DNA from 3 places in the Vibrio cyclitrophicus genome. Region 1 is predicted to be linked to each of the others. Evidence: predicted binding sites of a transcription regulator. Region 1 holds the regulator's gene; each other region holds the start of a gene.
What was found. The regulator CRP, encoded in region 1, controls carbon source genes, mostly activating them, when cyclic AMP is high. The targets are predictions, from matches to a motif close to TGTGANNNNNNTCACA.

Region 1 (10,457 bases):
ATGTGCAATCATGATGGAACCTCTGCAAGGTGAGGGTGGCATCATCTCTCCAACCTCTGAGTTTGTGAACACCGTTCGTGAGCTGTGTGACAAGCACAATGCGCTGCTTATTTTTGATGAAGTGCAAACAGGTAATGGCCGTACGGGCAATTTTTATGCGTATCAAGGCCTAGGTGTGACACCTGATATCTTAAGTACAGCAAAATCACTCGGTGGTGGTTTCCCTATCGGCGCGATGCTAACAACGACTGAACTCGCGACACACCTAAAAGTCGGTACGCACGGTTCAACATACGGCGGTAACCCACTAGCGTGTGCCGTTGCTGAAGCGGTTGTTGACGTCGTTAGCCAACCAGAAACCTTAGCTGGCGTAAAAGAGCGTGAAGAGCTATTTCGTGACGGCTTAGCTAAGATTAATGACAAATATCAAATATTCAGTGAAGTTCGTGGTAAAGGCCTATTATTAGGCGCTGCACTAAATGACGAGTGGCAAGGACGTGCACGTGACGTATTAGTAGCAGCAGGCGAACAAGGCTTGATGGTATTGGTTGCGGGTGCAAACGTGGTTCGTTTTACGCCATCACTGGTTATTACTACACAAGAAATTGAAGAAGGCTTATCAAAACTAGACAAAGCAATCGCTACGCTAGTTTAGCCTAAGCGGCGTCATAGGAATGATCGCCATTAGAGCGATCCCATGACGTTTTGCTAAAGGCCCAAGCTTCTGGTTTTGGGCCTATTTTGCATCTGGAGGGAATATTGATGCTAGTTGTTCGCCCAATTAAACTATCTGATTACGACGCGTTGCATACCTGCGCTGTTGAGTCAGGACATGGATTCACATCTCTTCCGGTTAACGAAGAACTGTTAACCAATCGTATTACTCACTCTGAATACAGCTTCGCGAAACAAGACGTGACCGAGCCCGGTGATGAAGGCTACCTGATGGTTGGCTACGATACCGAAACCGGAGAAGTGGCGGGTACGACCGGCATAGAAGCCTCGATTGGCTGGGATGTACCGTTTTATTCTTACCACATCAGCAAAGTAGTCCACTCATCACAAAAGCTAGGCGTGAACAACGTCGTTAAGCTACTGACTTTCGGTAATAACTACACCGGGTGCAGTGAGATCTGTACGCTATTTTTGCGTCCAGATTTCCGTGGCGGCTTGAACGGTCGTTTGATGTCGAAGTGTCGGTTTTTGATCATGGCGGAACACCCAGAGCGTTTCTCAAAAACGATTTTTGCTGAGATGCGTGGTGTATCGGATGCCGAAGGCAACTCTCCTTTCTGGCAATGGCTGCAAGAGCACTTCTTCTCGATTGATTTCACGCTTGCTGATTACCTAACCGGTATTGGTAAGAAAGGCTTCATTGCTGACCTAATGCCGAAGCTGCCTATCTACGTGAACCTACTGAGCAAAGAGGCTCAGGCGGTGATTGGAGAGGTACATGATAATACGCGCCCTGCACTTAAGTTGCTGGAACGTGAAGGTTTCACTAACCGAGGCTACGTTGACATCTTTGATGCGGGGCCAACGGTTGAATGTGATTTAAGAAACATTGAATCGGTACGTTATGCGATTCGTGCTCAAGTAAAAATTGCAGAGCACTCCAGCTCTAAAGACTTCCTAATTGGTAATACCTCGTTCGAGAACTTCCGCGCAGTCGCTGCGAAAGGTGCGTATGACCAAGCAAGTGACACAGTGATTTTATCATCTGAAGTAGCAAGCGCTCTTGAAGTAAAAGAAGGCGAATTCGTTCGCATGTTAGCTCAGTAAGAGCAGCGATTATCTGTCGAAGATTTTAAGGATAGAAGTATGACTCAGTGGATAGCAGGACAATGGGTGGCAGGTCAAGGTGACGCCATGGCATCAGTAAGCCCATACAATAATGAAGTAGTATGGCAGGGTGATAGCGCAACTCCTGCACAGGTTGAATCTGCAGTAGCAGCGGCTCGTGAAGCCTTCTTAGTTTGGAAAAAACTGAGCTTTGCCGAGCGTGAAGCGATCGTGTTGAATTTTGCTGAGAAAGTTAAAGAGAACAGCGAAGAAATAGCACAAATTATTGCAAAAGAGACGGGGAAACCGATTTGGGAAACGCGTACTGAAGCGGGCGCGATGGCGGGCAAAATTGCTATCTCTATTCGTGCTTACCATGAACGTACTGGTGAAGCTTCACGTGAAGCTGCAGGCAACCAAATTGTACTGCGTCATCGTCCATTAGGCGTAATGGCAGTATTTGGTCCTTATAACTTCCCTGGTCATCTACCTAACGGTCATATTGTTCCAGCACTGCTATCGGGTAATACCGTGGTATTTAAGCCGTCAGAGCAGACACCTTGGACGGGTGAGTTTGCGATGAAACTATGGCAAGAAGCTGGCCTTCCTGCTGGCGTAATTAACCTAGTACAAGGTGCCAAAGAGACAGGTATCGCACTGGCTGATGCTAAAGGCCTTGATGGCGTGCTGTTCACAGGTAGTGCCAATACCGGTCATATCCTGCATCGTCAATTCGCGGGCCAACCGGGCAAGATGCTGGCACTAGAAATGGGCGGCAACAACCCTATGGTGATCAGCGACCAATACGGTGATGCAGACGCAACGGTATACACTATCATCCAATCAGCTTTCATCAGTGCGGGTCAACGTTGTACATGTGCACGTCGCTTGTATGTTCCAATAGGAGATAAGGGCGATCAACTACTGGATAAGCTCGTTGCTGCGACCTTGAAAATTCGTGTCGATCAGCCATTCGCTGAGCCAGCACCCTTCATGGGCCCACAGATCTCTGAAGCTGCGGCTAAGTTCATTCTGGACGCACAAGCGAATCTGCAATCGTTAGGCGGTGTAAGTCTAGTAGAAGCAAAAGCGGGTCAAGCGGCGTTTGTTTCTCCTGGTATTATCGACGCAACCAACATTGCTGAACTGCCGGATGAAGAGTACTTTGGTCCATTGCTACAAGTGGTCCGTTATCAATCGCTAGAGCAAGCGGTTGAGCTAGCTAACGACACACGCTTTGGTTTATCTGCTGGCTTAGTATCAACAGATGATTCTGAATGGGAATACTTTGTTGACCATATCCGTGCGGGCATTGTTAACCGTAACCGCCAGCTAACAGGCGCAAGTGGCGATGCTCCATTTGGTGGTCCAGGTGCTTCGGGCAACTTACGCCCAAGTGCTTACTACGCGGCTGACTACTGTGCTTACCCTATGGCTTCAATGGAAGGTGGCGAAACTCAACTTCCGGCAACGTTTAGCCCAGGTATTGAGCTTTAATTTAGGCTAATGAGTCTTAGGCTTATGCGTTAAGTTTGAAATAGGAAGCGGTGCTATCGCTTCCTTTTTCCATCACGCCCAACACCTAGATTGGGCAGTAGATAATAATAGAAAAGTATGTCACAGGCTGATGGCTGCTGACTCTGTGTCTCAGCCTCTCCCTTTCTAATCCAAATTACTAGCTTGCTAGAACCTCTGACAAGGAGTCACCATGACGCCCGATCTACTCTTTAAATCACTTTGGGACGATTACATTCACAGGCTTTGTCCATCGGCTGAGAAAGTACATCACTTGCTGAAAGAAGACGAAGCTCTGATTAATGATCACATTGCACTGCGTACTTTCAATGTTGCTCCGCTAGGTATTGAAACATTGGCTAAGCCTTTCCTTGAGCTAGGTTATAAAGCGTGTGGCGATTACTTGTTTGAGAGTAAGAAGCTAGTCGCGAAGCATTACGAGCACCCAGATCCAAATCAACCTAAAGTGTTCATTAGTGAGTTGAAGGTCGAAGAGTGTTCAAGTGACTTACAACAGATCGTTGCTAAATTGGTTGAGCAAGTCGACGTAAGCAAGCTTCAAGGCCATGAATTCTTATTTGGTGGTCGTCTATGGGACTTGAGCTTCGCAGATTTCCAAGTGCTTGCAAAAGAAAGTGAATACGCGTCTTGGCTCGCAGCTCATGGTTACGGTGCCAACCACTTTACAGTGAGCGTTAATCAACTCGATGCTTTTGATGAAGTGCAGGCAGTGAATGATTATTTGAGCGAATCAGGCTTCACGATCAATGCATCTGGTGGCCAGGTTAAAGGCTCTCCAGAGGTCTTATTAGAGCAATCATCAACAATGGCAGATAAAGTCCCAGTTTCATTTGTTGAGGGCAATGAGATGATTCCTGGAGGCTTCTATGAGTTCGCTAAGCGTTATGCGATGGCTAATGGTGAGCTTTATACCGGTTTTGTGGCAGCATCGGCTGACAAGATCTTCGAAAGCACTAACGGTTAAAGAAAGATACGAGTACGGACTTTACCCTAAAGATGCAGATAGGCTTCGCTTCGAGAGTGTTTGCGCTTCGAAGCTGTAGGTGTTTCATTCGTATTTTCTTTGTAGATCTTTAGAAAACAAAAAAGCCACCAAATTTGCATTTGGTGGCTTTCAAATTTTAGGCTCAGTTAATCGAGATTAACGAGTGCCATATACCACGATAGTTTTACCGTGTGCAGAAATTAGGTTCTGCTCTTCTAGCATCTTCAAGATACGACCAACTGTCTCACGAGAACAACCAACGATCTGGCCAATCTCTTGGCGAGTGATCTTGATTTGCATGCCGTCAGGGTGAGTCATTGCATCTGGTTGTTTTGCTAGGTTTAGTAGCGTTTGTGCGATACGACCAGTTACGTCAAGGAACGCTAAGTCACCAACTTTTTGGCTAGTTACTTGTAGACGGTTTGCCATTTGCGCTGATAGACGCATTAGGATGTCTGGGTTCACTTGGATAAGTTGACGGAATTTCTTGAAAGAAATTTCAGCTACTTCACAAGGAGATTTTGCACGAACCCAAGCTGTACGCTCTTGGTCTTCTTCGAATAAGCCTAGCTCACCGATGAAGTCGCCTTGGTTTAGGTAAGAAAGAATCATTTCCTTACCTTCTTCGTCTTTGATAAGAACTGCCACAGAACCTTTAACAATGTAGTACAAGGTTTCTGCCTTTTCACCAGCATGAATCAAAGTACTTTTTGATGGGTACTTATGAATATGACAGTGTGAAAGGAACCACTCTAATGTTGGATCGGTTTGAGGTTTACCTAGAACCATAATATCTCACTTCCTCTGCAGGGTATGCTTGCCGCTTTCCGTATTTTAGCTAAGCCTGGATTGACTTGTAGGATAAGAGCACTCGTTGAGCGCTGCAAGCTATCTTGTGTTTCGTTTAAGAATAGTATCCTTTTTCAGGTACTATTTCTTGATTTTAATCGTGACCAAGCTACGATTTTTTACGCAAAATTGTGCACATGATCACGGTATGAAAAGTAATCAACCAGAATGGTGCTCTGTTAACCAATTTTTCCGGTTTCGATGAGTTGTTGTAGGATCGGCCTTACAATGAGCTCCATAGCAAAACTCATCTTCCCTCCTGGTACCACAAGCGTGTTGTGGCGAGACATAAATGAGCCATCAATCATAGCTAAAAGGTAAGGGAAATCGACGTTTTTGATGCCGCGCAAACGTATAACAACGAAGCTTTCGTCTAAACTTGGGATCCCTTTAGCGTTGAGAGGGTTTGATGTGTCTACCGTTGGAACACGCTGAAAGTTGATGTGAGTACGCGAAAACTGAGGAGTAATGTAGTTAAGGTAATCATCCATCGAGCGAACAATCGAGTCCATTACTGCTTCACGAGAATGACCACGATCGCGTGTGTCGCGAACGAATTTCTGGATCCATTCTAAGTTGACGATAGGTACCATGCCGATCAGCAAGTCGACGTGTTGAGAAACATTGATATCGCCATCAACCACACCGCCGTGCAGGCCTTCGTAAAACATCACATCTGAATTTTCTGGGATCTCTTGCCATGGCGTAAAGGTGCCTGGCATTTGATTGTAAGGAACGGCTTCATCGAACGTGTGCAGGTAGCTACGTACCTTGCCTGTACCTTCGTTACCGTATTTACGGAAGAACTCTTCTAGCGCACCAAAGTCGTTGGCTTGTGGACCAAAGTAGCTGATGTGCTTACCTTGCTCGCGCGCTTTACGGATCTCGACATCCATCTCTGGTCGAGTGAAGCGATGGAAACTATCCCCTTCAACCCAAGCGGCCTTCACGTCCATCATATTGAACATTTTACGGAAGGCTTCTGAGGTGGTGGTGGTGCCGGCTCCTGATGAACCCGTCACCGCAATAATTGGATGTTTAGCGGACATGACAACCCTTGTCTTTTGAGTAACTTACTTGTTAGCAATCGTTTACCACTATAACACGGCTCCTTTATGAGCGCAGCCTAGAAGCGTTTTGTGACTTGAATATCAACGGTTTCATGCAGCTCAGAAAATACGATACTGACTTCTCCTGAGGCTAATTGATGTTTCACTTGGTCAATCTTGTTTTGCAATGAAACCTCTACATCACCGTAGTCTGTACCTTCACGCAGCACGAACTCTTTGATGAGGTTTTCCAGTGTTTCTGGTGCAATGTCTTGCCATGGGATGATCATAAATACTTCTCTCTTTTATATTCATAAATAGGTTTATTGATGTGTTGATTACTGCGTCTAGTGACGTCTACCACTCAGTCCTTAAAAAGGCTCGGTCATTATGCCGAATCTTGGATACTTTCATAGTAGGCTGGCAATGCTTCTTCTAGCCAAAACCTGGGCTTGAGCGTGCTACCGGTAATGAACCCCACATGGCCACCTTTCTGAAACAAGCGATAATCAATATTGTCTGGTAGTACGAATTTTGGAATAACATCATCAGTCATGAAAGGATCGTCTTTAGCATGAATGATCTGAGTCGGTAGCTTAATCTTATTCAGTTTTGGAAGCGCTGAACATTGAGCATAGTAGTCTTGAGCATTCTTAAATCCATGCAGAGGCGCAGTGATCCTTTCATCAAACTCATACAGTTTGTCTATTTTTTTGATGGTTTCAGCGGAGATACCTATTTTTTCTTGTAACAGCTTAACCTTTTTCAAGGCATTCGATTTGAGTGAGTTGAGCAGGTATTTTTTATAGAGCCTAGAGAAGCCTCTTTCAATACGACTGGAGCAGCAAGCTAAATCAAAAGGAGCAGAAACTATCGTTGCCGCCGACAGTAATGGGTCGTCCGCATACTCAGCCAAGTAGTTCGCCAGCATGTTTCCGCCTAGAGATATACCAACCGCAACCTTTGGGTTATTGGGAAATTGCGCGTGTAAGTGTCGTAGAAAGAAACGAGCATCTTCTACTTCTCCTGAATGGTACGCGCGAGCCAAGCGATTCGGTTTTCCGCTGCATCCTCTAAAGTGCATCATCACGGATAACCAACCATCTTTAGCAAACGCATTCATCAGTCCATTGGCGTAAGGGCTTTCAAAGCTGCCTTCCAAACCGTGGAATAGAACGAAAATGGGCTTATTATTCGCATCTCCTCTGCTTTTATTATCACTATTGGGGCTATCTCCCTTCGGGTCCTCGCTCCATGCAAGGTCGAGGAAATCACCGTCGGGAGTTTCTAAGGTTTGCCATTGAGGATCAAATAACGCCTGCTTTCTAATAAACCGTGGCACTAAGGTTTGTAAGTGCGGATTAGAGAGACCAGCCGCTGCGGTAAATATTGTCATAAAACAGTCCATGCTTCTTTTATGGGCTTTGATAAAGTGTTGAGCTTTTAGTGAAACGCCCATGTTTTTATTTGAGCTTGGTTGATTCTCGGCATAAGCGCAAGAGTTTCACTCATACAGGTTACAAAACAGGTTGTAGGTAACTGGTTGAATACTATCGAGGTTAAGCTCTATATATTGCTAATAATCCGAGCCACCATCGCGTGAACACGAAGAACGATAGTCCCCAATAAGCTTGGATCTTGATCTAACAAAAGGAAAAGGGAATGCCTTAGGGCTGAGGGGCTGGTTCAGAAAAAGCAACATAGAGGTTTTCTGCCCCTAATAATCGACAGTATTGAAAAGCGAGAGGCGCTTGTTGGTTTGCGAAAAGCTGAAGAGAGTTTATGTAGTCGACGAGATCAGATTGTTGTTGTTTCTCTAGTTGTAATTCGAACTGTAAGGCTTCACGGTAGAGTGAATCAACAACGTGTGCTTTGAGATGCTTACGTAGCTCTCGATAACTATGAAGCAGGGTTTCAGAGCGGCTCAAGCACTGTTGAACTTTGTGCCACTCTTCTTCGGCAAAAGACAATTGCTGCTCATCAAGCCATTTGAGCAGCAGCAGTAGATTGACGTTGCCGTGAAACTGGTTTTGTAAAGCTAGGCACGCATCCTTTACACCACGCACACTGTAATACTGAAGGCTAAATTGCCATAGTCGTTCCAGTGTTAGTGATATTGGGGCGTGCTCTGGGCTCATAAGCTATCCATATCCTGTTCCATCTGCTCAAGCTCTTCTTGAGTGGACATCCAATCCATTTCAACTTCTTCTAGCTGTGACTTACTGCTCGCTTGGAGAGCGAGTACTTTATTCAGTTTAGCCTTATTTTCAGCTTCATACAGTGAAGTGTCGGATAATTCTTGCTCGGCTTCTTCAAGAGCCAACGTTAATTTATCCATCTGCTTTTCAAATTGACTCAGCTTTTTACGAATTGGTGCCGTTAGTTTACGGAACTCTGCTTCTTTACGTTTCTGATCTTTTTTTGCTGCCGCACTGTTGGCGCCGTCTTTTGCTGGTGCCAATGCTTGTGCTTCTTTGCGTTCAACTTTCTGCTGTTCGGTTAGCCACTTGTAGTAATCGCTTAGGTCACCATCAAACGGTGCAACTTGACGGTCGTGTACCAAATACAAATCATCGGTAGTCGCACGGAGTAGGTAACGGTCATGCGATACGATAACCATTGCGCCTTCAAACGTCTGCAATGCAAACGTCAGCGCCTGACGCATGTCGAGATCCAAGTGGTTGGTTGGTTCATCGAGCAGCAAAAGATTCGGTTTTTGCCATACTAGTAGCGCCAGAACTAAACGCGCTTTTTCACCGCCTGAGAAGGGGGCTACTTTATCGAGCGCTTTTTCACCTTGGAAACCGAAGCTACCTAGGTAATCACGCAGTTGTTGCTCTGTGTGTTTAGGGGCAATCTGCATCATGTGTTGCAGCGGTGTTTCTTCTGGGTGCAGCGTCTCTAATTGGTGCTGTGCAAAGTAACCCATCTTAACGCCTTGTGAATAGCTCAGTTCACCACCTTGCTGTTTCAGTTCGCCAGAAAGGAGTTTAATCAGCGTTGACTTACCAGCGCCATTTCGGCCAAGTAGACCAATACGACTGCCCGGTACTAGGTTCAAGCGAATCTTCTCTAGAATCAGGTTGTCATCGTAACCCGCAGAGACTTCATCCATCATCATGATTGGATTTGGTAGCGCGTCTGGTTCTCTAAACTCAAAGCTGAATGGGTTATCAAATTGAGCGGGCAGCACTTGTTCCATTTTCTCTAATGCTTTGATACGGCTTTGCGCTTGGCGAGCTTTTGAGGCTTTGTAGCGGAAACGGTCAATGTAGCTCTGCATATGAGACATTTGTTTCTGCTGTTTTTGGTACATCGCTTGTTGCAGGATCAGTTTTTGCGCGCGTTGAGTTTCGAACGATGAGTAGTTGCCGGTGTATTCATTGAGCAGCTGGTTTTCAACATGCACGATGCGGTTGACGATAGGATCCAAGAAATCTCTATCGTGCGAGATAAGAACGAGTGTGCCAGGGTAGTTTTGTAACCAGCGTTCTAGCCACATTACTGCGTCTAAATCCAAGTGGTTGGTTGGCTCATCGAGTAGCAGTAGGTCACTGCGGCACAATAGGGCTTGCGCTAAGTTCAAACGCATACGCCAACCACCCGAGAACTGGGTTAGGTTCCATGTCATTTGTTCTTGGCGAAATCCTAAGCCATCCAATAGCTCAGCAGCACGTGCTTTGATGCTGTAACCACCAATGGTTTCAATTTTGCCGTGGATCTCTGCTACTAATGTGCCGTTGTCGGCTTGTTCAGCTTTCTCTAGTTGATCTTCAAGGCCGCGATATTCACGGTCGCCATCAATCACGTATTCAATCGCTGTTCTTTCTAGTGCTGGCGTTTCTTGAGCAACCCAAGCCATTTCCCAATGGGCTGGTTTACTGAATGAGCCAGCATCAATAGACAGCTCGTCTTTAATTAAGGCGAACAGCGTAGATTTACCACAGCCGTTTTTACCAACCAAACCGATCTTGTCGCCAGGATGAAAAGTCGCAGATGCTTGGTCGAGGAGTGGCTTACCGCCGCGTAGCAATTGAATATCAGAGAAAGTAATCATATAGAGGTAGCATAGAAATTAGAGGTGAACAGACGCCTGCATAGTAGGCTGAATCCAGATAAAAGTCGATCACAATGCAATTTGCGTTATGATGCCAATAACATATTAATAACTTTTATTTAAATTCTAGTGGCCTTGCCACCGTTTAGCCCTTAAAGGAATGTTTCAAAGGAATGAGTATTACTCCCTCGATAGACAA
Region 2 (10,457 bases), 1.2 Mb from region 1:
TTCAGAGCCCAGGCATGTCTCAATGGCTTAAGATGGAACTCGCCAAAGAGTTTGGTGTAGCAGCAAATATAGACTTTCCACTTCCAGCAACCTTCACTTGGGATATGTTTACCCAAGTGCTTCCAGATGTGCCTAAACGCAGTGCTTTCAACAAAGAAGCGATGACTTGGAAGCTGATGAGTTTGCTGCCCGCTAAACTTGACCACCCTGATTTTTTACCCTTGCAACGCTATCTTGAAAACGACGAGGATGATTCGAAGCTGTATCAATTGGCAGAGAAAATTGCCGACATCTTCGATGGTTACTTGGTGTATCGACCTGAGTGGATGGCGATGTGGGAAGCGGGAGAGCCCGTTGCAGAATTAATTGATGAAGAAGGGCTGCAAGATCACCCCTGGCAGCCGATTTTGTGGCAAGCTCTTTATGAGCAAACTCTCTCTCAAGGGCAATCAAAATACCACCGTGGCAACTTGTATCACGACTTCATTGAAGCGTTAGCCAAGCAACAAGGTCAGCTGCAGCATCTGCCTAAGCGCCTGTTCGTGTTTGGCATATCATCTCTGCCTCCTCGCTACATGGATGCACTGAAAGCGTTAGGTGAGCAGATTGATGTGCATTTGATGTTTACTAACCCTTGCCAACATTACTGGGGCGATATTCGCGATCGTAAATACTTGGCAAGAGTCGAAGCTCAGCGCCGTAAGCAGTTTGCGTTAGTTGATGGTTTACCTCAGCTAGAAGGTGAAGTATCACCATTGAAAGATGGTATTGAAGCCAACGTTGAAGATGAACTGCACACCAGCCAAGCCGTGGGTAATAGCTTGTTGGCGTCTATGGGTAAATTGGGCAGAGATAACCTGTTTTTGCTATCTCAATCAGATAGCGAAGAGCACGAGTTCTTTATTGATGTTGATAGGGATAACCTGCTGCATCAACTGCAAGCCGATATTCTCCAGTTAGAAGAGCATCAAGACGACCACATCTTAGATTCCAGCAACCATAAACAGGTGGTTGAGCTTGGCGATCGCTCTCTAACCGTGCACGCTTGTCACAGCCCTATGCGCGAGGTTGAAGTCCTTCATGATCAGCTGTTGGCGATGTTTGATGCCAATCCGACACTGAAACCACGCGATATCATCGTGATGGTGTCTGACATTAATGCTTATAGTCCAGCGATTCAGGCGGTATTTGGTAATGCTCCGGGTGAGCGTTATATCCCTTACTCGATCTCTGATAGAACCGCCGATCAAGAAAGCCCAATACTAACTGCCTTCATGCAGTTGGTCGCGCTACCGAACACGCGTTGTTTAGCCTCTGAGTTGTTAGAGCTATTAGAAATCCCTGCAATGATGACACGCTTTGGTATTGACGAGTTTCAGTTCGAGCAAGCCAAGCAATGGGTTGAAGAAGCGGGTATCCGTTGGGGTGTTGATGCTTCAACGGCGACAGAATTTGATCTACCTGCGACCGAGCAAAATACTTGGCTATTCGGCATTCAGCGCATGTTATTAGGCTATGCGATGTCGGACTCTGCAGGTTTATTTGAAACTGAACACTCTCCGATTGCCGCTTATAACGAAGTTCAAGGCATTAACGCCGAACTTGCTGGTAAGTTAGCGCACTTTATCGATCGTATTGCCCATTACCGTCAACGCTTAACTGAAACACAATCTATCGATATGTGGCGTGAAACCTTGCTGCAAATGATTGATGATTTCTTTGCGGTTGAGCTAGAAGGCGAGGTGGTACTCAAATCGATTCGTGATGCACTTTCGCAACTGAATGAACAACTTGACGATGCCTTGTATGAACAAGAATTGTCGCCAAGCATTATCTACCAGTACCTCAATAATAAGCTATCTGGCGCTCGTATTAGCCAACGTTTCTTAGCGGGCCAAGTTAACTTTTGTACCTTGATGCCGATGCGTTCTATTCCGTTCAAAACCGTCTGTTTGTTAGGTATGAATGATGGTGTTTACCCTCGCTCAATGCCGCCAGAAGGTTTTGATCTAATGAACGGACGCACACGACCGGGCGATCGTTCTCGTCGTGATGATGACCGCTATCTATTCTTAGAGGCGATGTTGTCGGCGCAAGAGTGCTTATACATCAGCTATGTCGGCCGTTCAATTCAAGATAATACCGAGCGAGTGCCGTCGGTATTGGTTTCAGAGTTAATTGAGTACTGCCAACAGAACTACTGCTTAAGTGAAGACCAATCCCTACCAAGTGATGATTCAGGTATCAAGCTGACTCAAGCGATCAGCTTTGAACATACCATGACACCATTTAGCCCTGCAGCCTTTACTCAAGGTGACGCAAACCATGTGCTGAGTTACGCCAAAGAATGGCTTCCTGCGGCTAACCGTTCCGGTGAACGTAGTGGTGAATTCAATCGTGCCTTGGATGACTATTTGTTGGGTGCAACGTACCCGTTGGAACTCGACTTGGTTGAGTTACAGCGTTTTTGGCGTTTGCCAGTGCAGTACTTCTTTAATCGCCGTCTAAAAGTGGTGTTTGAACCGCCACTTCCTGTGATGGAAGACGATGAGCCGTTCGTACTCAATGGACTAGAGAGCTTCCAGCTTAAAGATGCGCTGCTGCAAGTGTTGCTGGACCATCCTGAAGGTGCAGATGAAGCGGTGCGCCTGTTTGTCTCTGAGCAAAAAGCACAGGGTCGATTACCGGTCGGCGCCTTTGGTGATATCGAATTTGAAACCAACCGTGTTCAAGCGGAAGACTTAGCCAAAGAAATTCGATTTGTGAGCGGATCACCGCAGCAAGATCTCGAAGTGAATATCGAATTTGATGTGTTAGGCGAAGGCAAACCTGTTCGTTTGATGGGTTGGTTAACTAAAAACTATCAATCGGGTCTAGTTCGTTTCCGTAGCGGTAAAATACGCTCTCAAGATTATTTGGCAGCGTGGATTGATCATCTATGTTGTGCAGTGATGGGACATGGAAAAACGACCCATATTATTGGCTACGACAGAAAAGAAGGCGTGGTTCACCAAACGCTACAACCTATTGGCGATGCGCTTCAGGCGAAGAGTTTGCTGGCTGAGTTAGTACGACTGTTTTATCAAGGCATGACAGCACCACTGCCTTACTTCCCGAAAACCGCGTTAGCTGGTGTTGAAGCGGGCTTTAGCCGCGGTAAATGGGTTGATGACGAAGAAAAGTCCCTAAAGAAAATGGCTGATACCTTTAATGACAGCTTCGCCTTTACTGGCGAGGGTCGAGATACTTACATCTCACGTATTTGGTCTAAGTGGGATGATGCTCTGGCTGCTGAGTCGCGAATGTATTCAACGCTTGTGCTGCAGGCCGCAAGACTCGCCGCTGCCGATCTTGAAGATCAGGAATAATCGGCAGTGATCAGCAAGATCACCAACAATATGCTTATCAAAGAGATGCGTTTGAATAAAAGCATGGGAAATAAAGAGTTAGATGTAAACTTGGTGTGCAGGGCTTATAAAATGACGAGAGGAAGTCGTTTATGAGGAATCAAGGTACAGGAAATAAAGTGGCCGCCAGTAAATCATTATTAGTGTAGGGCGTTCGCTGTACGGCCACAGGTCAGAGGGACCATTATTCAGTGGTTCAAAGTAACGCATGAGTATAAAACTCGTAGGCGGTCCTGAACTCGTGGGCGCATAGTAGCGAGGCGATCTGAATTGATCCGTGAGAGAGATCGCACTAACTATTAACAAATTGGCGTAGGACGTAAATTGAATGACATTTTCTACGCTAGGTCACATTTGTAACAACACATTTATCAGAAGGCAGTAAGGCATGACGACTACAAGCAGTGCTCAGGTAATCGTTCCACAAACACTTGATACCATGACGTTTCCACTTCATGGCGCGCGTTTAATTGAAGCATCAGCGGGTACGGGTAAAACATTTACTATTGCTGGCTTGTATTTACGTTTACTGCTCGGGCACGGTACTGCTGCGCCGCAAGGTGATCTGACGGAAGCTACTCGACACCATGAGCCGCTGACCGTAGACCAAATTCTGGTTGTGACTTTTACTGAAGCGGCAACCGCAGAGCTACGCGATCGTATTCGTGCGCGAATCCATGATGCACGTATTGCGTTTGCTCGTGGTCAAAGTGACGACCCAGTGATTGCTCCTCTCTTACAAGCCATCGATGATCATGCTGGTGCGGCGAAAACTCTGCTCAATGCTGAAAGGCAAATGGATGAAGCGGCGGTATACACCATTCACGGTTTCTGTCAGAGAATGTTGACTCAGAATGCCTTCGAGTCTGGAAGCCGCTTTGATAATGAATTTGTGACCGATGAAAGCCATCTGAAAGCACAAGTGGTTGCCGACTATTGGCGTAAACAGTTTTATCCGTTACCCATTCAACTTGCAGGTGAGGTGCGAAATATTTGGGGTTCTCCCGCTTCGTTACTTGCCGATGTAAATCGCTATCTGACGGGCTCTCCGCTGAAATTGACGGTAGATGCGATGTCGGGAGACCTGCAAACTCTGCACAATCAAAACTTAGATAAAGTGAAGCAACTTAAGGCGTTGTGGTGTGAATCCGAAGCGGACTTTTTGGCTTTGATTTCTGGATCGGATGTGAATAAGCGCAGCTACACTAAGAAGTCTTTGCCGACTTGGTTAGAAGCCGTCACAGCATGGGCGCAAAGCGACACTCATGATTACCAGTTTCCAGATAAACTAGAGAAGTTCTCACAAGCAACGTTAATTGAAAAAACACCAAAAGGCACTGCACCTCAACACGCAGTTTTCGAAGCGATTGAAGACTTCTTAAATTCTCCAGCAGATCTAAAAGCTCCTTTGCTGGCACATGCGATTACTCATTGTCGAACTATGTTGGCTAAGGCTAAGCAGCAGAAGCAGTGGTTATCGTTTGATGATTTGCTGACTCAGTTATCCGCGTCAATCGATGTGGATGAGCAATCACTGCTGGTGGAGAGAATTCGCACCTTATACCCAGTAGCGATGATTGATGAATTCCAAGATACCGATCCGTTGCAATACAGTATTTTTAGCCGAATCTATTTAGATAATCCGCAATGCGGTTTGTTTATGATCGGTGATCCGAAGCAGGCAATTTACGGCTTCCGTGGCGCGGATATCTTTACCTACATTAAGGCGAGAAACCAAGTTAGTGCTCACTACACGCTGGGGACTAACTGGCGTTCGAGTGCTGACATGGTCAGTGCGGTAAACCAAGTGTTTATGAATTCGGATAGCCCGTTTATCTATGATCAAGATATTCCATTCTTACCTGTCGCAGCCAGCCCATCGGCTGACAAACGCCAGTGGGTGATGAATGGTGAAACTCAGCATGCATTGACCTTTTGGCTACAAGAAGCGGAAGATAAGCCATTACCGAAAGGCGAATATCACAAAGCCATGGCTGAGGCGACGGCGAGTCAAATTCAAACCATTCTGACCACTTCTCAAAATCAACAAGCCTATTTTGATAACGGCAAAAAACAACATGCTGTGAATGCGGGTGATATTGCAGTCTTGGTTCGTACTGGTAGTGAAGGTCGCCTGATTAAGAACGCGTTGTCTGAACAAGGCATTGCAAGCGTGTATTTGTCTAACCGAGATAGCGTTTTCACCAGCTTGGTCGCACAAGATATTCAGCGTTTACTACAGGCGGTGCTGACACCTGAAAATGACCGTGCATTACGCGCCAGTTTAGCGTCGGAGTTGTTTGCTCTGGATGCCGCCTCATTGGATGAACTCAACAACGATGAAGTGGTTTGGGAAAACGTCGTTAACGAATTTCGAGAATATCGTAAGTTGTGGCTGCAACGTGGTGTGTTACCAATGCTTCGCAGTGTGATCAGTAAACGACATCTCGCGGAACGTTTACTGGAAGAAGAAAATGGTGAGCGCTCACTCACTGATTTAATGCACATTGGCGAATTGTTGCAACAAGCAAGGCAGGAACTCGACAGTGATTATGGCTTGCTGCGCTGGTTAGCAGAAGCGATTTCCGATGCTCAAAATGGTTTAGGTGGCAGTGAAGACGACATTCAACGCCTTGAATCAGAAAGAAACTTAGTTCAAATTGTTACTATTCATAAGTCGAAAGGCTTGGAATATGACCTCGTATTTTTGCCGTTCGTGGCGAGCTACCGAGAAGCGAGTGAAGGTAAATTCTACGACCATGACTCAGATACCACGGTACTTGATATTACGGGCAGTGATAGTGCTCTAGCACAAGCGGATAAAGAGCGATTGGCAGAAGATCTACGTTTGATTTACGTGGCGCTTACTCGTGCGGTTTATGGCTGTTTTATTGGTATGGCTCCTTTACGTAAAGGGCGCTCAACCAAAGAGCCGACCGGTGTTCACTTAAGTGCTATGGGCTATTTGGTTCAAAATGGACAGGAGCAAGGTATTGCCGAGTTGCATCAAGCTTTGTTAGTGATTGAGAGTAAGAATTCAAGCGTACTATTGTCTGAAACGCCTACCGCTCACGAACAAGTTTTTGTGCAAACAGAGCAAGTGAGTGACGACTTACAGGCCAGTGAACTCAAGGCTTCAATTGACCGATCTTGGCGTATTACCAGTTACTCAGGCTTAGTCAAACAGGGCAGTCACGGCGCGAGCCATGATGCGACCATTGAGGTGTCTGGTTTCGATATCGACTCAGCGGATGAACAAGACGAGTCGGAATTGATTGAACCGGAACGTTCTATATTCTCGTTCCCTCGCGGTGCTCGCCCAGGTACCTTCTTACATACCTTGTTTGAGGATGTTGAATTTACCGAGCCAGCAACCAGCGAACATAACACGCAAGTAATCACTCACTTATTAGAATCAGAGCAATACGAAATAGAGTGGTTACCTGTACTTCAACAACTGGTCGATACGGTGCTGAACACCGCGTTAGATGGTAAGGACTTAAAGCTAAGCAAGAAAGACTCAACGCAACGATTGGTCGAGATGGAGTTCTTGTTGCCGATAGAAGTGTTGGCCGCATCTGAGCTCAATCAAACCATTCAGTATCATGATCCCTTGTCGGCCAAGGCGGGCGACCTAGGTTTCCAAACCGTGCAAGGCATGCTGAAAGGCTTCATCGATTTGGTGTTTGAGCATCAAGGTAAATACTACGTGCTCGATTGGAAATCGAACCATTTAGGTGATGATGTTGCCGTCTACCATGGTGAAGCATTGAAATCGGCGATGGCCGCCCACCGCTATGACCTGCAATATCAAATCTATGCATTGGCGCTGCATCGTTTCTTACGTAGTCGTGTTGCCAATTACAGTTACGAACAGCATTTTGGTGGGGTTTATTACTTGTTCTTAAGAGGAATGGACGGACAATCTCAACAAGGTATTTTCTCGGCTAAACCAACCTTGGGTTTGCTCGATGAAATGGATCAATTGATTGACGGTAAAGTGATAGACAGACGTTCAGCACAATTGAATGACGATGAAACTGGACAGATGGGGCTTTTATAATGACAACGACCACTAATACCAGCATAGAGACAGCGAACTCAGTTAAGCCAGTTTCACTTATCCCTGAGCAACTCATGGATGTATTAAAGTTCCTCGCTGATAAGGGCTCAATTCGTCAGTTGGATTATCAATTTGCCCGTTTTATTGCTCAGCAAGCAGCGGCTCACTCTCAAGAAGTCGGTTTTCTCGCAGGGGTGGTGAGCCATGAATTAGGCAAGGGGCATATCTGTACTCAGCTTATACAGCAGTATACGGTAGGCCCTGAACAAACGGCGGATCTTGCTCAGTTACTTGGGTTGTACGGTGAAACGGCACTGCAACTGAATCAAAAGTTATTAGGTATTGATTGGGTGGCGGTACTTCAATCGTCAAACCTAGTTGGTACAACTAATGATTGCGTTAAGCCGCTGATGTTTGATGGACAGCGAGTTTATTTACAGCGCTATTGGAACTACGAAGTTGTGTTGGCTGAAACGTTAAACCGTCTAAGTAATCCAGTCGAGTTCAATATTGAACAGAAGAAGGCGCTCACTGAAACGCTGAATCAGTTATTCGCACGCAGTTATCACTTTTTGTTTAACGCATTAGCCAAGGCTGGTTCGAGTCAACAAACCTCTCAGGTGTTACGCCAACAGTTGCTGTGTGACCATCTCGATATCGTTGATGAACAGGCTCTAGATTGGGGCGCGATCGACCAAGTGATTGTTCAAGCCAAGCAAGTAATGGATCTAGAGGTGTTGGATAGCCTAGTGCCGTTATCCGTCTGTTTGAACTGGCAAAAGGTCGCAGCAGCAGTGGCGTTAAGTCGTCGTTTTGCTGTGATTTCTGGTGGGCCGGGTACTGGTAAAACGACCACGGTAACCAAATTACTGTCGGCTATGGTCGAGCAATCGTTAAGCCAAGGTAAAACACCGACGATCAAGCTGGTGGCACCGACAGGTAAGGCGGCGGCACGTTTAACAGAGTCGATTGGCAAAGCGATTGAGCAGCTGCCTTTAGCGCCTGAAGTAAAAGCCAACATACCAACGGAATCGAGTACTTTACACAGATTACTCGGCGCGATCCCTAATCGAGCGGAGTTTAGACACAACCGACGTAATCCACTTCACCTTGATATCTTGGTGGTGGATGAAGCTTCGATGGTCGACTTATCCATGATGTATAAGCTGGTGGATGCACTCCCTGAACACGCAAGGCTTATCTTGTTGGGGGATAAAGACCAACTCGCTTCCGTTGAAGCGGGCGCGGTGTTAGGTGATATCTGCTCGTTTAATTCAACAGGCTACAGCACAGCGCAAGGTAATTTGATTGCAGAGATGACCGGTTTTGACGCGATAGCTAATACAGGGCAGGTCAAAGCTGGATCGGTTAACCCTCCTGCGATTGCAGATAGCTTGTGTATGCTGCAGAAGAGTTATCGTTTCGATGCTCGTTCAGGTATCGGGCAGTTGGCAAAAGCAATCAATAACGGCTCTGCTAATCAGGTCGATCAAGTGTTTGCTAAAGGATTTGGAGACATTGAAAATCACCCGCTGTCGAGTGATAGCTATAACTTGATGCTGCGTACCTTAGTTAATGAGTATGGTGAGTATCTCAATAGAATGAATGTTCCTTTAAACGAGCTAGAGACTCAAGAAGCGCGAGCTAAATCGGTTCTCGATTTGTTCAGCAAATGTCGATTGCTGTGCTCTGTTCGTGAAGGCGATTTTGGTGTTAAAGGTTTGAATAACAGGATCGAAAGGGCGCTAGCAGCAAGACGTTTGGTGAATCCGCACAATGACGAATTGTGGTATCACGGGCGACCAGTAATGGTAACGCGTAATGACCATGGTTTAGGTTTATATAATGGTGATATTGGTATCTGCATGCTTGAGGCCGATTCCAGTAGTGCTTCTTATGATATTTCCCATTCAATAGCTGCGAGTTCTGCGCCTAGATTGAAGGTGTATTTTGAATTGCCGGATGGCAGCGTGAAAGCGGTGCTTCCAAGCCGAGTTCCCGATCATGAAACGGCTTATGCGATGACGATTCACAAATCTCAGGGTAGCGAATTTGATTTGACCTTAATGATCCTGCCGCCAGATTTTAGCCCCATTCTAACGCGAGAGCTTATCTATACCGGTATTACGCGTGCAAAGAAACGATTGATGATGTTCAGTGATACCAATGTACTAAAACGTGGTATTAAAGTGAAAACAGAGCGAGTTAGCGGTTTAGGAAGTCGTTTAACCGGCTAATGAGTTGTTCACTTCAACTGTTAGTGGGTTCTAGTGAGGGGCATCGCGAGGGGTAACGCAGCTAAATGGCTAAAAGGTAGTACATAAAGCAACCATCCCTGGTCGCTTTGAGCGTTATTAAGAATCTGTTCCTAAAAACGCTCGAGTAAATGATATATGGTTTATCTTGTATTTGGCTTGGCAGTTCAAGATAAACTCTTTTAGATTCTCGCTCACAGGGAAAACGCAGTGTACGTCTAAACCTTCTAAGAATTGGTTATCAGCCATATCCCAAAAACTTTGCAGCGAATTACAAACAATGGTTCTCATATCAATGTTGCTCTTTTTGCTGTTTATATTAACGCTCAACATATTGATGTCGTGTTAAACGTTAACGGGGATAGCAATCCGTGCAGTGACCTCCTCAATGTTACAGGTTCAAACATTGGGGGTATTCCAATAAAAACGTTTGTTCATATCCATAAAACGTGCAAATTCTATACAATTATTGGTGTGAGTTAAAGTGCATACTTGATAAAACTCATATAGTAAACGATTACATTTGCAATTATTTTTGGATCAAAGTGAGATTTCGATCTGAATTTTTAATTATACGTTCAATGCTAAGATTTTTGAATTTCGTTGATAGTTATAAAGCCCCTGCTTTTCCATCGGTAATTCATCAACCCCAATCTCGTAAAACCCTTGTTCGCGGAACCAATGAAGGCTGTGCGTGGTAAGAACAAATATCTGGTCGATATCTCGAGACTT
Region 3 (10,457 bases), on a different replicon from region 1:
AGAGCGCGCTAGCTTGTATTCGTGGGTCATTCGCCAAATGTTGCCAAGACCAATGAGGCATTCGATTTGTATCTCTACCTCATCAACTAGCGCAGATTGTTCTAAGGCGTTGATCCAGAATTGTTGGGCAGAGTAATACTTGGCTTGCCCCCAGAATTGGAGTGCGTGCAGGTGGAGAATTTCAGGGAGAAAAAGATCGGTGTCTAATCGGCTTTGTCGCTTGTAGGCTTCCTTGATGTATTTTAAACCTTTTTGGTAGTCCATTAGGTTCCAGCAACATCTGGCCATCAACATTAATGACTGGATCGCCCCCTCTTCAAACAAAACTTGTTCTGACCTGACGAGACATTGTTGAGTAATCTCAAGGATCACTAACGGTTCAGAATCGACGCGAGTTTTGAGTTGTTCTAATTCTGTTTCAAGAAGGTACTGATTTTTGTCCAAGGCTTAGATCCATAATTATCGAGCATATTGATAACACAATCATTATAAGAGTGTGATTTAGGATAAGCACCAATTATCTTTCCTAGAGCGTCAAAGAAACATCTATCTTTTCCAATTATGGGTGTTACCTCATGTTGTTGCTTTAAAATCAATGAGTTCCCGAATAAATATCTATATGCTTCGCTGCTATGAAAGTAGTTGCTTTAGGGTTAATGGCTGCTCCGCGACACCTAAGCGCTGTGCGGCTGTAAGGCCCTGCTTATCTTGGTAGCACAGATTGTGCCAAGCTCTGAATATATCGAGCAATGGAAGGATGCCCCCAGGACGAAGCTTACGTCTAGGTTCATTGATAAAGCTATCAAATAGCAGTTGAAACCGCTGCTGATAAAACTTAGTTTGCTGAATTGAAGCAGTGTTAAACCACTGTTTTGGCTCTGGATTATTACCTGTTAGGTAGCATATGCCTTTCTGGTTGTCACCTTGATTTGCGATAGCCCAGCGATCACGCCACCAACTCATATGGACGATATCGATTTTTTCAAAACTTTGATCGTCTTGCCAGCCTGAATCTTCTTCAACATACATCAGGTCAATATTTTGACTCTGAATGCGCGGCAAACAAACGCTGAGAGCGGCAGATCTTAGTAATGGATCTTGTGGCATATAAATAGCGACGTGTTTGTTTTCGTCACACATATCAAGCACATGCAAGAAATGAGCATAAGAGGTATAGGGTGGTCGAACTAGCGCGCCTTTAGAAGGGTAGCTGAATGCGGTGAGGTTCCCCATTGGGTCTTCAACGTTACCTCTGGCAAGAATCACTTGGTACTTTTGTTCAATACGCTCTTTTAGCTTATCTGATGGCTGGGGAAGCTCTAGATTCGCTTCTGACGAATGCTCCTTTGATACAAAGCGTGCAACGTCGTCGTAAGGGTTATGATCGACATTCCCAGACGGTTCTTCGTTCTGAGAGTAATTGACGTGCTGACAAAGGATATAACCAGAATGTGCCTCGCCCGTTGCTATCCAAAGGACACCATTATTACTTTGCGGCTGTAGTCGCTGATAATGCGAAGCAAATTGGTAATTTTTTGCATGATTAACCCATCGTGCATCGATCATTGCCAACTTACGACGACAACGACTCGCGATATGGTCAACATGATCATAGAAAGTCTTTGGGTTGATCTCTAATTTTCTGCAGATCTCACGTACGGAATAACCCATGAACAATAAGCCCATGAGGTTCTCTTGAAACTGAAGTTTTTTATTGGATCCAGACCACTTATCAACGAAGGTTGATTGGCAGTCTTTGCATCGATAGCGTTGCCTGTCACCACTATAGCCAAAGGCATGGTAAAGATGTTTATGGGTATGAACCGATAGGCCAAAGTTCTCGCAATCATCATTACGACAAGCAGGAAGGCCATCGCTGTGAAGTTGTCTTAGGCGATGAAGTTCGCTTAACACTTCACGATTGTTAAGTAAGGGGGGGAAAGCTCCACACTCACGACAAACCATCGCTGGACGCTTAGGATTCGCATGTTGCAAAACATATCGTTTTGCATCGCTCAAGCCAAAGTTGTCACACGCCAATGTTTTACAAAAGTTGAGTTGTAATCCATCCGCATCTTTTGGCAGCTTGTCGTTGGACACGATCGCCCCCTCGGGGTTATTTAGGCAGCCAAGCGAACTTGGCTGCGAGGTATTGCGTTTCAATCTATGTATTGTCAAAAACTAGCTAGTGTAAAAGAGATAGCTATTTTCTTTTAATTAGATGTTGATTGCTGTTTCAAGAGCAACGGTCATCATGTCGTTGAATGATTTTTGACGATCTTCTGAACTTAGTTTCTCACCACGGATGATGTGATCAGATACTGTAAGAATTGTTAGGGCTTTAGCTCCTAAGTCTGCAGCAACACCGTAGATACCAGCCGCTTCCATATCAACACCAAGGATGCCTAGTTTTTCCATTTTTTCGAAAAGGTCAGCTTCTGGAGTGTAGAAAAGGTCAGCAGAGAATACGTTACCAACTTTAACTGGAACTTCTTGTGAACGCGCTTGTTTTACTGCTTCTTCTAGCAGACCGAAATCAGCGATAGCAGCGAAGTCGTGGTTGTTGAAACGAATACGGTTTACTTTTGAGTCAGTTGAAGCACCCATACCGATAACAACGTCCATTAGTTTAACGTCGTCACGTACCGCGCCACAGCTACCTACACGAATAACGTTTTTCACACCGTACTCAGCGATAAGCTCATGTACGTAGATGCAGCATGATGGGATACCCATACCGTGGCCCATTACAGAAACTTTCTTGCCTTTGTAAGTGCCTGTGTAACCAAACATGTTGCGAACGTCACAAACTTGCTTCACGTCATCAAGGAATGTTTCCGCAATGTATTTTGCGCGAAGCGGGTCGCCCGGCATAAGTACTGTTTCTGCGAAATCACCAGCTTGAGCATTAATATGAGGTGTAGCCATGGTCGTTCTCCAAAGTTTATGCGGTAATGATAGGAACAGGATTTAATCAATTACCGATTCTGTTGAATTGAATTCGTTTTGTTGAGGCAATATTAGCGAGTTGGAACGAGGCTCCATGAGACTTTAGTCACAAAACAGGTCTACCATTATAGTTTTATTAATATTGATAACCAAATCTGTTGAAAGCTTAAAGGCAATCGATTTTGTTTGGTAAGATCGTTGTATATAAAGAGAAGAACGCGCTGATTGGCTCAAAACAGATTGGCTTTTTAGTTGTAACTAACCGTTGTAGAGACATTTGATCAGCGATAATCTAAACTTTGATAAAAGACAAACCAAGGAATTGTATGTCGTATTGCGCTAACACTACGCCTTTGCACTCTATGAGAACACAGATACGTAAGGTAGCTTTGCCTCTAGTGAGGGTCACCTTGCTTGTGGCGGCGATGGCTTCGTCGTGTGTGTCTGCGGCGACCTTTGAACTACCTCCGGCGGAAAGCCGCATCGTCGGCAGGATACAACAACACGAAGTGGCTGCTGGCGAAACGTTAGCCAACATTGCGAAACAATACGATATTGGCTTTCTCTCTTTAATGGCAGCAAACAAAGGGGTGGATCCTTTTCTTCCTGCAGAAGGCTACGTGTTAAGTATTCCTAGCCGTTTCATTTTGCCTGACACCCCAAGAGAAGGGATTGTCATCAATCTTGCTGAGTTAAGGTTGTACTTTTTTGAGCCGGATAAGAACCAGGTTCATGTTTTTCCTGTAGGCATTGGTCGAGTAGGGCGTGATACACCCGAGATGATCACCAAGATAAGTCAGAAAAGACCTAATCCAACTTGGACTCCTCCCAATTCAATTCGTAAAGAGTATTTAGAGAAAGGTATTGAGTTACCACGAGTGGTCCCTGCGGGTCCTGAGAATCCTCTAGGTGAGTATGCATTGCGACTTGCTTATGGTGCGGGTGATTATCTTATACACGGCACTAATAAAGATTTTGGTATAGGCTTGCGAGTCAGCTCCGGATGTATTCGCATGGAACCGAAAGATATCGAATGGCTTTTTGAACAGGTTAACCGCGGTGAGCAAGTCACAATCATCGATGAGCCGATCAAAGTCTCTTTAGAACCCGATAGAAGCGTGTTTGTTGAAGCGCATGAACCATTGACGCGAAGTGATGGTTCTAAGAAGGCGTTGCAGATTCCGGTTGAACTAAAATGGTGGCTTGAAGATGCTGATTTGCCAAATTCAAAGGCTAAAGCGGTTATTTTTGCTCAAAATGGTGTGCCGGTTGAGATAGCACCACCGCACCATTTGTGACTAAGTTTTAGTTCGAAAGGTTCTTTGAAAAGCATCACTGCTGTTCACTTTCTCTCACTCTTTTTACCCTTTCTTTTTTCTTTATTCCAAATAAAAAACACCACCTCTATTCGGAGGTGGTGCTATCAATTTACTGCATTTTGCGACTGATATAATCTACAGCTTAATTGCGTATGTCTTTATTACTTAGTGTAAGACTCTGCAATGTTGTCGATACGGTCGTTAGCACGATCCGCTTCTTCTTTTGCTGCCATAGCGGCTGCAGATGCTTCTTGAGCCTTCATTTCAGCGGCAGCTTTGTCACTCTTAAGCGCTTCAACTTCGCTGCTTAGTTCAGCAACTTGGTTAGTCAATTGATCCATTTCTGACATTGCAGCTTCTTCTGGCTCAGAAGAACAACCAGCTAAAATGAAAACTGAGGCTGCAGCTGCGATTAACGTCTTATTCATAAGAACTCCTTGCTTATTTATCATCAAAAGATGCGCTATACATTCTTTATCATATAGTCGCTTCATTAATGATTGTAGCGACTAATTTTTTAACTGCAAAAACAATAACTAAAGAAATTGCTAAATTTTTGAGGTAATTAGCTAAGCATCACGTTCTGTCTCATTTATGAGATGGAGAGATTAGAATCGATTTTTGTCTTATTTGGAAGGACTATCCCTTTAGTGTCAATGCATACAATATACTAGGCAACTTGAGATATAAGGATAAATTTACTGTGATCTCTATCCTTATAAAGTACTTTCGCGGTATCATGTCACGTTAAATTAATTTTATTCAATACCATCAAGACTGGAGAGTCCTTTGCACTTTAAAGATTTAGGCTTAGACAACCGCTTACTGAAGAACTTAAAACATTACGACTTCAAGAAAGCGACAGAGATCCAATCAAAAGCGATCCCTGTTGCTATTGCCGGTAAGGATCTATTGGCTTCATCAAAAACGGGATCAGGAAAAACGTTGGCGTTTGTGTTGCCAATGATACACAAAGCATTAAAAACCAAAGCGTTTTCTGCTAAAGATCCTCGTGGTGTAATTTTGGCTCCTACTCGTGAGCTAGCTAAGCAAGTTTATGGCGAACTCCGTAGTATGCTTGGTGGTTTGTCTTACGAAGCCGCACTTATCTTAGGTGGTGAAAACTTTAACGACCAAGTTAAAGCTCTGCGTAAGTACCCTCGCTTTATTGTAGCGACTCCAGGCCGTCTTGCGGATCACCTTGAGCACCGCTCCCTATTTTTAGATGGTGTTGAGACGCTAATCCTTGATGAAGCTGACCGTATGCTTGATTTAGGCTTTGCTCCTGAACTACGTCGTATTGCGAATGCCGCTAAACACCGTCGACGTCAGACTCTAATGTTCTCTGCAACGCTCGATCACGCGGAAGTGAATGGTATTGCAAATGAGATGTTAGACGCGCCGAAGCGTATCTCGGTGGGTGTTTCTAACGAGCAACACTTAGATATCACACAAAAGTTCTACTTGTGTGATCATCTAGACCACAAAGAGGCGATTCTTGACCGTGTATTAGAAGAAGCTGAATACCGTCAGGTTATGATCTTCACGGCAACTCGCGCAGATACCGACCGTCTAACGGAAAAGCTGAACGAGAAGAAGCTTAAAGCGGTTGCACTAAGTGGTAACCTAAACCAAACGCAACGTAACGCGATCATGAGCCAATTTGAGCGCGCGGTATACAAGATCTTGGTAACAACAGACGTTGCTTCTCGTGGTATTGATATTCCAAACGTAAGCCACGTTATCAACTTTGATATGCCTAAGCACACGGAAGAGTACGTTCACCGTGTTGGTCGTACTGGCCGTGCTGGTAATAAAGGTGATGCGATTTCATTGGTTGGTCCAAAAGACTGGGACAGCTTCAAGCGCGTTGAACTTTACCTTCAGCAAGATCTTACTTTCTCTATTTTAGAAGGTTTGAAAGGTAAGTTTAAGGGCATTAAGCCGCGTAAACCCGCTGTTGCTAAAGGCGGTCCAGCGAAGAAGAAAACCAATACTCAAGCTAAGAAAACGCCTAAGAAACCGGTTAAGCGCGATAAGAGCTTCCACAAGAATGTGGCAGTGGGTGATACCGTGTTTATCCCTAAGAAGAAAGTTGCTCCAAAAGCGGACGACGAGTAATCAACTTGCGTGACCTAAAAGCTTAGCTTTGAAAGGTTGATGCAAATAAAAAACCGCCGATGATGGCGGTTTTTTTGTATCTGTACCTTGTGTAAGCCTTAACTTTCGGTACTTACAGGCGGCAACTCATGAGGCTCGATGAGCTCTTCCTCGCTAGAAATTGAACGTTGAGAACGAGTACGCCAAGATATGGTCTGCGATGTATTTATGAGTTGCTGTCGTTGGGTGTGTCACGCCCCAAAATACATAACTATCCGAGCCATATGTCGCGCAGTCGCTGGTTAAACTGTGGCTTCGTAAATAGTCGGTCGATGAGCTTCTGTTGATATTTAGGCAGGCATCACTCGCATTCCTAAAGCCATGCTGCTCAGGATTATTAGTGATACTGGCAAAGAGTGCGTTTGCATCGAACAACACCACGTTTTTCCCCATGCCTTGATAATATTCGGCTTGAGCTTTGATGAATTGGTTGAACTCTAAAATCTTGCCACGAACTTTAATGATCTCTTGCTCGGTCGAATATTTAAATTGCGGAGCCTTGGTCGCATCGGGCAATGTGAAGAGTAAGATATTGTTCGCTCCAGATTCTGTTAAGCGGATCAAAGCGCTACTGAAGTCGGCTTTTACATCGGCGACCTCTCTGCCGTAATTCATGAAATCATTGAGGCCAAATTCTAACGTAAATAACGAATTTTCCGGGCGGTAGTTTTTCGCAACTTTCATGTAGGTCAAGTAAGACGTAACTTGGTCATAAACACCAGTCAGTGCGACGTATTGATTGGTACCTGCTGCGCCACCCACGGCCCAGTTATAAAGAGGAACGTCTTTGGCTTTAGCTAAATATTCGGTCCAAACCAAACCGTTTGAAAAGTGCCCTAGAAACCATGAGTTTGCATTTGGGAAAACCCATTGAGAGCCATTAAATAGGTTGCCAGTATCAGAAAGGCTATCACCAAAGGTAACAATACGATTGATACTATTGGCTTGCACAGCGTTATCGTTGGTCCAGATTGAGTGATTGTAAGAGAAGCGATTGTCTGCGGCAAAATAGGTGATGTCTCCGACATCATGTTGGAGGCCGAGAGTCTGTTCACAACGCTGTTTGATTTCAGATTGTGGGGCGTCACTGTAAAACATATTCTTGAATGAGACTGAAGACCACCAGTATCCATTTATCGTGTAATAATCTCCATTTTCCTTCTTTGCCCATTGCCAATCTGTGGCTGGAGAATCATGTGATGCGTCGGTTCGATACCAACATCGAACATAGGAATAGGTTTGTTCTCCTTGTGTTTTTAGAACCTGTGCAGACGTAATCGATTCAGGAGTGGGTATAGAATTTTCTTCAGATGCATAAGCACCAAAAGGGATGGTTAACGCGAGCATCAAAGCCGTATTTTTCATCACTGCAATCTCTTATTGTATTTAGGTAAGCCAAATAAAGACGTTGTTTTGTGTTGCTTGTTATTCTTAATAACTGAATAGCGAATAACTGGTACGACCTATATCTAATGTCAATAATTCTCGTCAACATATTCAACCTCTGGTTGTCCTCTAACTGGCATAAGCATCAAATTTTCAACGGCTTTTCTATTGTTCGAACAATCAAATATAAGACGAAGTTTGCCATTGGATTTTGGTTAGTATTTGTTCCTTAGTAGGCTTTCATTGGTGAGTACTCACGAGTAACCTGGACGTGAGCCACTATTGTGGAATCGAATTCGATTTTTCTAAGTCATGTAATAATGCATTTAAATCAGTTATTTACTGTTGGGCATGTTGTTAGGAGACATAGGTTGAATGTTAATCACCGCTGTTTAATTCAAGTTCATCATCACAAATATCAATCTCCAATTTTCTTTTTTATAAAATTCTAACCTAGGGTTCCTTTACTCATCAGAGGTCTAATCTGTTTAAGGAAAGAGCATTGAAAAAGATATTAATTTGGACGATCGCCTGTCTATCCAGTTTTGGAGCCTACGCAGGCACAAGCGCATCGGCATTAGAAGCCAGTGGATACACAGAAACGAAATATCCCATTATGTTAGTACATGGTCTGTTTGGCTTCGATACATTAGCGGGTGTGGATTACTTCTATGGCGTACCTGAATCTCTAACCAAAGATGGTGCGAGCGTCTATGTAGCGCAAGTATCAGCGACCAACAGCTCTGAAGTCCGTGGCGAGCAGTTGTTGGCTCAAGTTGAGACACTGTTAGCCGCGACAGGGGCAAGTAAGGTGAACCTTGTCGGTCACAGCCACGGGGGACCGACAGCGCGTTATGTCGCATCAGTTCGTCCTGATCTGGTTGCCTCTGTGACAAGTATTGGTGGCGTCCATAAAGGATCTAAAGTTGCCGATCTCGTGCGTGGAAGCGTGTCAGAAGGTTCTCCCGCAGAAGGTATCGCGGTTAAGTTGGCTGGTGGATTAACTACGCTCATTAACCTGTTATCTGGTGGAACGGATCTTGACCAAGACGGTCTCGCATCTCTTGAAGCTTTAACGACGGAAGGCTCACTTGCATTCAATCAGTTTTACCCTGAAGGCGTTCCGACGTCTGAGTGCGGTGATGGTGAATGGCAAGCCAATAACGGTGTTTATTACTATTCATGGACAGGGTCATCCACTTTTACCAACCTTCTTGATCCTACCGACGGAGCGATGACAATCCTTGGCTTAGCCTTCAATGAACCGAATGACGGACTAGTGGGGGCATGCAGCGCGCACTTAGGCAAAGTGATTGGCGACGATTATAAAATGAATCACCTAGACGAAATTAATGGTTTGCTGGGGATTCACCATCTCTTTGAGACCGACCCTGTGACGCTCTATCGTCAACACGCCAATCGATTGAAGCTGGCTGGCCTTTAGGTTGCTTACCCATTTATTAAGACCTTAAGGAACACATAATGAAAAAGACCGCCATTTTGTCGATAACCACGATAGCCCTGATGAGCACAGCGGCGGTCTTTTTATATCTAAAAAAGGAAGACCCAGATTTACACAATGACGAAAAACGAAGCGCTTCTTCATTAAAGGTCGCCTCTCAACAAGATACCGACATCGATAACGCATCAGCCAAAGACATGATGGAATATTTCGTGTCAGGCAATACAGAATTAACCCTTGAAGATATTCGTGACAATGTCGCAAGGCACCACGAACAATCACCAACAGTCATTGTCGATGAGGCACTGTTTACCAAGTATCTTGAATACAAATCAGCGTTGACATCTATAGATGTTCAATTCGATACGATCTCAGCAGAAGATTTGCGTTTGCTCAATCAAACGTTACTCGATCTCCAGGCTCAATTTTTTAGTCAGAGTGAGATAAGTATTCTGTTTACCCATGACAATAAAATGAGGGAAATAGCCTTAGAGAAATTGCTTCTGAGACAGGAAGGTTTAGCCGAGCAAGATTACCAACAAAGGTTCGAATCGTATTTGTCTGAACAGCCCAATTACGTTCAGTCGAGTTATCAGAACCAGGTGTTACTCCAACAGCTTTCTAGCTCTGAAGGTCTAGATGAACAAGCGAAATATTTGAAGAGAAACGAACTGGTCGGTGAAGAAGCAACCCAAAGGCTTGAATCTCTGGATCAGCAAAGAGCCGAATTTGAAGAAAATTTGAAGGTTTACTTTGCCGAGCGAAATGACATTTTGAACGACTCCGCCCTCTCAGAAAGCGAACTACAAGAAACAATTGCTCAACTTAGGGCGGCGCGCTTCGCGCCAGAACAGGTTCGAAGGGTTCAAGCAATTGAACGAATCAGAGCTGCGAGTCTGGGACTGTGAATTTAGTTCGCAAAATCAACCATGCGAACCGGCCACACTAGTTAAGTCGATGATTCCTACTAACTCAAAAGCTCTAGATTTAAGTCATTTTATCAAAGATAAGAAAACGATTGCTTTCTTTAATTAATGCTGACAAATCCAATATAATCAATATTATTGACTGATTTGTTATTCATATGCAAATTTAAATAACACCTGATATTGCAATGGTAACGCATCATAAATTAGCGTTCTTCTCGTGACTGGCATCACATATCTATGTAAATGATAATT

Region 2: recB (exodeoxyribonuclease V subunit beta) is a predicted target of CRP. The motif match lies at 3,684-3,699, and genes of this name have one in related genera.
Region 3: deoD (purine-nucleoside phosphorylase) is a predicted target of CRP. The motif match lies at 3,045-3,060, and genes of this name have one in related genera.

The regions. Positions count from the first base shown of each region.
Region 1 is NZ_AP025480.1:296,451-306,907, forward strand. Features, by position in the region: gene OCW38_RS01310 (aspartate aminotransferase family protein) at 1-655, shown strand, start outside; gene astA (arginine N-succinyltransferase) at 763-1,782, shown strand; gene astD (succinylglutamate-semialdehyde dehydrogenase) at 1,822-3,279, shown strand; gene OCW38_RS01325 (DUF1338 domain-containing protein) at 3,491-4,282, shown strand; gene crp (cAMP-activated global transcriptional regulator CRP) at 4,460-5,092, opposite strand; gene OCW38_RS01335 (phosphoribulokinase) at 5,332-6,201, opposite strand; gene OCW38_RS01340 (YheU family protein) at 6,279-6,491, opposite strand; gene OCW38_RS01345 (hydrolase) at 6,590-7,597, opposite strand; gene OCW38_RS01350 (TIGR02444 family protein) at 7,869-8,339, opposite strand; gene OCW38_RS01355 (ABC transporter ATP-binding protein) at 8,336-10,258, opposite strand; gene kefG (glutathione-regulated potassium-efflux system ancillary protein KefG) at 10,432-10,457, shown strand, end outside.
Region 2 is NZ_AP025480.1:2,549,903-2,560,359, reverse strand. Features, by position in the region: gene recC (exodeoxyribonuclease V subunit gamma) at 1-3,368, shown strand, start outside; gene recB (exodeoxyribonuclease V subunit beta) at 3,796-7,470, shown strand; gene recD (exodeoxyribonuclease V subunit alpha) at 7,467-9,707, shown strand; gene OCW38_RS11320 (hypothetical protein) at 9,825-10,016, opposite strand; gene argA (amino-acid N-acetyltransferase) at 10,296-10,457, opposite strand, start outside.
Region 3 is NZ_AP025481.1:1,318,581-1,329,037, reverse strand. Features, by position in the region: gene OCW38_RS20675 (hypothetical protein) at 1-444, opposite strand, end outside; gene OCW38_RS20670 (hypothetical protein) at 631-2,100, opposite strand; gene deoD (purine-nucleoside phosphorylase) at 2,218-2,928, opposite strand; gene OCW38_RS20660 (L,D-transpeptidase family protein) at 3,276-4,247, shown strand; gene OCW38_RS20655 (Lpp/OprI family alanine-zipper lipoprotein) at 4,430-4,696, opposite strand; gene OCW38_RS20650 (DEAD/DEAH box helicase) at 5,058-6,389, shown strand; gene OCW38_RS20645 (SGNH/GDSL hydrolase family protein) at 6,543-7,793, opposite strand; gene OCW38_RS20640 (lipase family alpha/beta hydrolase) at 8,317-9,258, shown strand; gene OCW38_RS20635 (lipase secretion chaperone) at 9,297-10,184, shown strand.